Regions from separate parts of the Arthrobacter sp. T2-23 genome, predicted to be linked through region 1. Evidence: riboswitches for the same ligand, from Rfam matches in the RefSeq annotation. Region 1 holds a riboswitch; each other region holds the start of a gene.

The links. Region 1 has a riboswitch for S-adenosylmethionine ahead of ACZ5Z0_RS04415 (bifunctional o-acetylhomoserine/o-acetylserine sulfhydrylase). Riboswitches for the same ligand answer to the same signal wherever they lie in the genome.
Region 2: linked by a shared signal. The riboswitch ahead of ACZ5Z0_RS10795 (DUF1737 domain-containing protein) and the one ahead of ACZ5Z0_RS04415 (bifunctional o-acetylhomoserine/o-acetylserine sulfhydrylase) in region 1 are both predicted to bind S-adenosylmethionine.
Region 3: linked by a shared signal. The riboswitch ahead of ACZ5Z0_RS14960 (aminotransferase class V-fold PLP-dependent enzyme) and the one ahead of ACZ5Z0_RS04415 (bifunctional o-acetylhomoserine/o-acetylserine sulfhydrylase) in region 1 are both predicted to bind S-adenosylmethionine.

The regions. Positions count from the first base shown of each region.
Region 1 is NZ_AP027917.1:946,311-948,535, reverse strand. Features, by position in the region: gene ACZ5Z0_RS04420 (VOC family protein) at 1-425, opposite strand, end outside; SAM riboswitch class IV at 649-764, shown strand; gene ACZ5Z0_RS04415 (bifunctional o-acetylhomoserine/o-acetylserine sulfhydrylase) at 827-2,143, shown strand.
Region 2 is NZ_AP027917.1:2,337,426-2,339,650, forward strand. Features, by position in the region: gene ACZ5Z0_RS10785 (O-succinylhomoserine sulfhydrylase) at 1-223, opposite strand, end outside; gene ACZ5Z0_RS10790 (rhodanese-like domain-containing protein) at 224-640, opposite strand; gene ACZ5Z0_RS10795 (DUF1737 domain-containing protein) at 637-927, opposite strand; SAM riboswitch class IV at 965-1,080, opposite strand; gene ACZ5Z0_RS10800 (aminodeoxychorismate lyase) at 1,169-2,134, opposite strand.
Region 3 is NZ_AP027917.1:3,204,893-3,207,117, reverse strand. Features, by position in the region: gene rsgA (ribosome small subunit-dependent GTPase A) at 1-7, shown strand, start outside; gene hisN (histidinol-phosphatase) at 103-915, shown strand; SAM riboswitch class IV at 1,024-1,137, shown strand; gene ACZ5Z0_RS14960 (aminotransferase class V-fold PLP-dependent enzyme) at 1,172-2,225, shown strand, end outside.

The DNA.
Region 1 (2,225 bases):
CCCTCCCACTTGAGCATGTAGGGGACCTGCGGGTCCGCGATCAGGCCCAGGATGCCGATCTGCTTCCATACCAGTTCGCGGCCGTCCGGGAACTTGCGGTTGCCATTGACGGCGGACCGGCCCAGGCGCTCCTCGAAGGGGGCCAAGTCGTCCACCTCGACGCACCAGCCCATCCAGCCGCCGCCGGCAGCCGAGCGGGCACGCACGGCCTGGCCAAAAGGCGCCTTGTCCGAGGCGGGGTGGTCCAAAACCTCCACAACCTCCAGGTACTTGTGCCCGGCAAGCGGGATAATCATGTTGCGGGTCCCGAATCGGGGGTGTACTCCGCCCTTGACGGCTTCGACGCCGAGGGCAGACGCAATACGTTCGGTGGTGGCCGCGAGGCCATCTTGTTCACAGGCGTAAGAGACGTGATCCATGCGCATGCCCTCATCTTGGCACTTTGTGATGGAGCTCTCAGCTTAGGCTCTCCTAACCATCATAGGATGTCCAGTTTGCCTGCCCGCCGTGCGGCAAATCCGCCCGGAACCGCGGCGGTTTCCCGGGGCCTGCCGCCGGCCGCGGACGCCCTGCGGCCGGCCGGCGGGACAAATTCATATTCGTCACAAAGCTATCCAGCCGCCGGACCGCGTTCCTAGACTGAAGCCAGGTCATGAGCGCCAGCATCAAGCCCCGGCTTGCTGGCCGGCAACCCTCCATGCGCGGTGGGGTGCCCCGGGTGAAGACCTGGCCCTCCGGCAACCGCCGGAAGGCAAGCGCGGCGCCAGAGCCGGCCCGGCCCCACGAGGCCAGGGCGGCCTGTGCCCAGTCACACAGGAGTTCTCCAATGTCCAACGCCTGGTCCTTTGAAACCCGTCAGATCCACGCCGGCCAGCAGCCGGACTCCGCCACCGGCGCCCGGTCGCTGCCGATCTACCAGACGACGTCGTTCGTCTTCCCCAGCGCTGAAAGCGCCGCCAACCGGTTCGCGCTCGCCGAACTCGCCCCCATCTACACCCGGATCGGCAACCCCACCCAGGACGCGGTGGAGCAGCGGGTGGCGAGCCTCGAGGGCGGCCTCGGGGCCCTCCTGCTGAGCTCCGGCCAGGCCGCCGAGACCTTCGCGATCCTGAACATCGCCGAGGCCGGAGACCACGTCGTCGCCAGCCCCAGCCTGTACGGCGGCACCTACAACCTGCTGGCCCACACACTAAAGAAGTTCGGCATCTCCGTGACATTCGTGGAAGACCCGGACAACCTGCGGCAGTGGCGCGACGCCGTGCAGCCGAACACCAAACTCTTCTTCGGCGAGGTGGTCTCCAACCCCCGCCAGGACGTGCTGGACATCGAGGGCGTCGCGGACGTGGCGCACCGGGCCGGGGTGCCACTGATCGTGGACAACACCCTCTCGACCCCGTACCTGATCCGGCCGATCGAGTGGGGCGCCGACATCGTGGTCCACTCGGCCACCAAATACCTGGGCGGCCACGGCGCCGCGATCGCCGGCGTGATTGTGGATTCCGGCAACTTCGACTTCGGCAAGGACCCGGAGCGCTTCCCCGGCTTCAACACCCCGGATCCCACCTACAACGGCCTGGTCTATGCCCGGGACCTCGGGACGGACGGGGCGCTGGGGGCAAACCTGTCCTTCATCCTCAAAGCCCGGGTCCAGCTGCTGCGCGACCTCGGCTCCGCCGTGTCCCCGTTCAACGCCTTCCTCATCGCCCAGGGCATCGAGACGCTGAGCCTGCGGGTGGAGCGGCACGTCGCCAACGCCGTCAAGGTGGCCGAATGGCTGGAAGCCAGGGACGACGTCGAATCCGTCGCCTACGCGGGGCTGCCGTCCAGCCCGTGGTACGAGCGCGGCCGCAAGTACGGTCCGAAGGGGACCGGCGCCGTCGTTTCCTTTAACCTCGCCGGGGGAGCGGAGGCCGGCAAGCGCTTCGTCGACGCCCTCGAACTGCACTCGCACGTGGCGAACATCGGTGACGTGCGCTCGCTGGTGATCCACCCGGCGTCGACCACCCACAGCCAGCTCTCGCCGGAACAGCAGGCGGTGGCCGGCGTCAATCCCGGACTGGTGCGGCTGTCGGTGGGACTTGAACACATCGACGACATCATCGCCGACCTCGACGCCGGTTTCCGGGCGGCCAAGGACGCCTGAGGTCCACACGGCGCCGTGGGGATTAGGGGCCCGGCTGTCACATGGAAGTCACAATCTTCGCCAATGCGCCGACGGGTTTCGT
Region 2 (2,225 bases), 1.4 Mb from region 1:
GCCGTTCCTGGAAGGTGGCCACCGAGGGGTTGCCGTAGCGGGAGTAGACGAAGCGCTCATCCTCGCCCGTGAAGGCACGCTCGGCCGCGGCGGCGGATTCGTAGACGAAGCCGGAGTTCAGGAAGATCGGCTCGGTGGTCTCCTGGAACCCGGTGCGGTCGAGGCCGCCGCGGACGGCCTGGGTATCCGGGCTCCAGCCCTGGGCGTCGGGATTGAAGCCCACTTAGTGCTTTCCGGAGTTGGTAGGGAGGCCGCGGTTCTTCCAGCCGTTGACGGTGCGGGCACCGGATGGGTCCGGGTCGCCCTCAAAGCCCTCAAGGACGTTGTAGGCGGTGAAGCCCGCCGCGGTGGCGGCGTCCGCGGCCGCCGCGGAACGCGCGCCGGAGCGGCACAGGAAGATGAGTTCGGCACCGTCGGCCGCGGGCACCTGCTGGCGCAGCTGCTCCACGAACTGCAGATTCGGGGTGCCGCCGGCAAAGGTCCACTGGATGAACAGCGGATCCCGCTGGCCGCCGGTATCCGCGGTATTTGGAACACCGATCTGGGCCCATTCGCCCTCGGTGCGGACGTCGACCAGGACGGCGCCGGCTTCAAGCCGGGCCCAGGCCTCCTGCGGGGTCAAGTCTCCGGCGTAGCTCACGCGTGGCCTTCGCCCTCGAACTCGACGGCGTCGAGCTCATCCACCGCGTTGGCGACGGCGGCGTCGGCGCTGGCGATCGCGGCCGGCAGCACGAGCGCCTGGGCAACGATCACGGTGCTGCCGTTGAACGTGGCAGAGGGGCTGCCGTGCAGGACATAGCCTTCGGCCAGCGCGGCGGACACGCGCTCGCAGAAGGCACGGTCATCGGGGCCGGTGAACAGGCGGTAGGCCAGCTTCACGTCGGCGCCGGGGGCGGCGGGGGACGGGGCTGGGGCTGTGGCGGGCACAGCGGGGGCGGACGCGTCAGGCACGACGGATCTCCTTCTTTCACGTTTGCAGCTCGAATGGGTCGATATGCCGAGTATTCACCTGAGGCACCCCGCCGCGAAAGGGAGGGTTGCCGACCGGCCAGTCAGGGCTTGGCGCCGGGTCTCATTACTCACAAAAAACGTAACACCTGCGACGCCGGCCCGCAGAGCCGCCGTCGTCATGTTAAGTAACCGGACCGGAGCCGGCCGGCCCCCGGGACTAGTCGATCGTGGCGTACAGCGCGTTGAGCTCGGCCGTGAGCTGCCGGCGCAGTTCGGGGGTACCAATTTCCTTGCCGTCGATGTGGTTCACCGGTGCGAGGAGCCGGATGCTGGAGATCAGCCACACGGCGTCGGCGTCGTAGAGGTCGTTGGGGACCAGCGGGCCGTAGCCCAGTTCCCAGCCGGCTGCCTTGGCCGCGGTGAACAGGGCGCCCTGCGAGGTCCCGGGAAGGATGCCGCTGTCCAGCTGCGGGGTGATCAGCCGGCGCACGGTGCGGCTCCCGCCCGCTCCGTCGTCGCTGGTCTCCAGGTGTGCCAGCAGGACGGTCGACGTCGGGCCCTCCAGGACCCGGCCGTCGGCGGACGTGAAGATGACATCGTCCGCGCCCTGGTGGTGGGCGTAGCGGAGTGCCGCCATGTTGACGGCGTAGGACAGGGTCTTGGCGCCCAACAGCAGCCAGGGGGCGCGTTCGCCCACCTCGCTGTCATAGCCGCGGTCCAGCAGGATCACGTCGATGCCGGTCTCGCGCTGGACGCGCCCGGCGGCCGGCGGCGGGGAGGCCTGGACCCAGCAGGTGGGGGTGGCAGCGCCCTCGACACCCCGGGTGGCCAGCAGCTTCACCACAACCTCGTCCGCCCCGTCGGCGCCGCCGCCAGCCGGGCCGGCGTGGCCGCGGAACTCGCCGATCGCGGTTTCAATCGCACGGCGCCAGGCGTCCTCCGCCGGAATATCCAGCTCCAGCGCCCGGGCGGAACCGGCCAGCCGGCTCAGGTGGGCCTGCAGCTTCCGCGGCTTTCCGCCCACCGCCAGCAGCGACTCAAAAACGCCGTCGCCGCGGGTCGCGCCCTGATCCGTGGCCATCAGCTGCGGTGCGGACGAGTCGGCGATCCGGCCGTTCTCAAAGGCGGGGTCGAGGAACACCAGCACCGTGGCGGGGGCCGGAACAGAGGCGGAGGTAGTCATGCCTTCAGCTTAGTGTGGCCCGCGGCGGGATAAGCTGTGCGGGTTGCCCGTTCCGGAACTGTTCCGCGGGTCTGGAGCTTGAGGGGTACGC
Region 3 (2,225 bases), 1.3 Mb from region 1:
CTCCTAGCAGCGTCTCCTAGCAGGGTCTCCTCGCAGGGTCTCCTCAGCAGGCAGCGACGTGGCCTCCCGGTCTACGGCGGCTTTTGACGGTAGTTTGGAACTATGAGCCAACCCGCTTCGAGCTACAACGATGACCTGCGCCTTGCCCATGTACTGGCAGATTCCGTAGATTCCCAGACCATGAGCCGCTTCAAGGCGCTCGACCTTCGGGTCGAGACGAAGCCGGACCTTACCCCCGTCACCGACGCCGACAAAGCCGCCGAGGAAGCCATTCGGGGGCAGCTGTCCCGTTCCCGCCCGCGCGACGCGGTTCTCGGCGAGGAATTCGGCAGCACGGGCCACGGCTCGCGCCGCTGGATCATCGACCCGATCGACGGCACCAAGAACTTCGTCCGCGGCGTCCCCGTCTGGGCCACCCTGATCGCCCTCGTCGACGAAGGCGAGCCCGTTGTCGGCGTTGTCAGCGCCCCCGCGCTGGGCAAGCGCTGGTGGGCCGCCAAGGGCGCCGGTGCGTACACGGGCCGGTCCCTGGCGGCCGCCACCCGGCTGAAGGTCTCCAACGTCTCCCAGCTCTCGGACGCCTCGCTGTCCTACTCGAGCCTGGGCGGCTGGAAGCAGCGCGGCAACCTCGACGAGTTCCTCGGCCTCACCGAGGAAGTCTGGCGTACCCGTGCCTACGGCGACTTCTGGTCCTACTGCCTCGTGGCAGAAGGCGCCGTCGACATCGCCTGCGAGCCAGAACTCAACCTCTACGACATGGCCGCGCTGGTCCCGATCGTCACGGAAGCCGGCGGCCGCTTCACTTCGCTCGAGGGCGAGGACGGCCCCTTCGGCGGCAACGCCCTGGCCACCAACTCGATCCTGCACTCAGAAGTCCTCAAGCGCCTCAACCCGGATCTCGACGACCTGCTCTAGGGCATTCCGGCGGCTCCCGGGCGGCTCCCGGGCGCATCCCGTAACAAAACGCTTCACATTCCTGCCGCTCCTTTTCTGCGGCAGCGGCCATGGCCTACGCTCGAAACAGGTCACGAGTGCCAGCGCAAAACCCCGGTTTGCTGGCCGGCAACCCTCCATTCGCGGTGGGGTGCCCCGGGTGACGACCTGGCCGGTCCGGAACGGACCCGGCAAGCGCGGATCCCCGGTACGTGGGGTCCTTTTCGAGTGAGGTCCCATGACGACTGCCACTATTCCTGCCCGTCCCGCCGTTGCTGCCCGCCGGCCACTGTCCGCGGTCTCCGGCGCCGAAATCCAAGCCCCACTGATCCAGGGCGGCCACGTCCGCTACGCCAACCTGGACTACGGTGCCTCCGCCCCGGCCCTGTCCGTGGTCTCCGCCTACCTGAACGAGATCCTGCCGTACTACGCCAGCGTCCACCGCGGCGCAGGCTACGCCTCCCAGCTCAGCACTTCGGTGTACGAAAACGCCCGGAACATCGTCCGCGGCTTCGTCGGCGGGCGCCCGGATGACTCCGTGATCTTCACCCGGAACACCACCGACTCGCTGAACCTGCTGGCCGGCTGCCTGCCCGTCGCCGACGGCCGGCACACCGGCGAAGTGCTCTACCTCGACATCGAACATCACGCGAACCTGTTGCCCTGGCAGAACGTCCCGCACCGGAGCGTCGTCGCCGCCCGCACCCTGGCCGGGACCCTGGCGCAGCTCCGGACGGAACTCGCCCACGGCGGCGTGAGCCTGCTCGCCGTCACCGGCGCGTCCAATGTCACCGGCGAAATCCTGCCGATCCGCGAACTCGCCTCCCTCGCGCACGAATTCGGCGCCCGGATCGCCGTCGACGCCGCCCAGCTCGCCCCGCACCGCCGCATCGACATCGCCGCGGACGACGTCGACTACCTCGCCTTCTCGGGGCATAAGCTTTACGCCCCGTTCGGCGCCGGGGTCCTGGTCGGCCGCCCGGACTGGCTCGACGCCGGCACACCCCACCTCGCCGGCGGCGGCGCCGTGCGGGACGCCCGGCTCGACACTGTCAGCTGGACTACCGGCCCGGCACGGCACGAGGGCGGCTCCCCCAACGTCCTGGGCGCCGCCGCGCTGGCCCGCGCCACCCAGGTCATCGAGGCCCTCGACGAGCGGCAGTGGCATGCCCACGAGGACGCCATCCGTTCCTTCCTGGTCGAGGGGCTCCGGCGGATCGACGGCGTGAGTGTCCACCACATCTTCGAGGACACCGACCAGGGGGAGGGCCCCGGCACGATCGGCGTCGTGA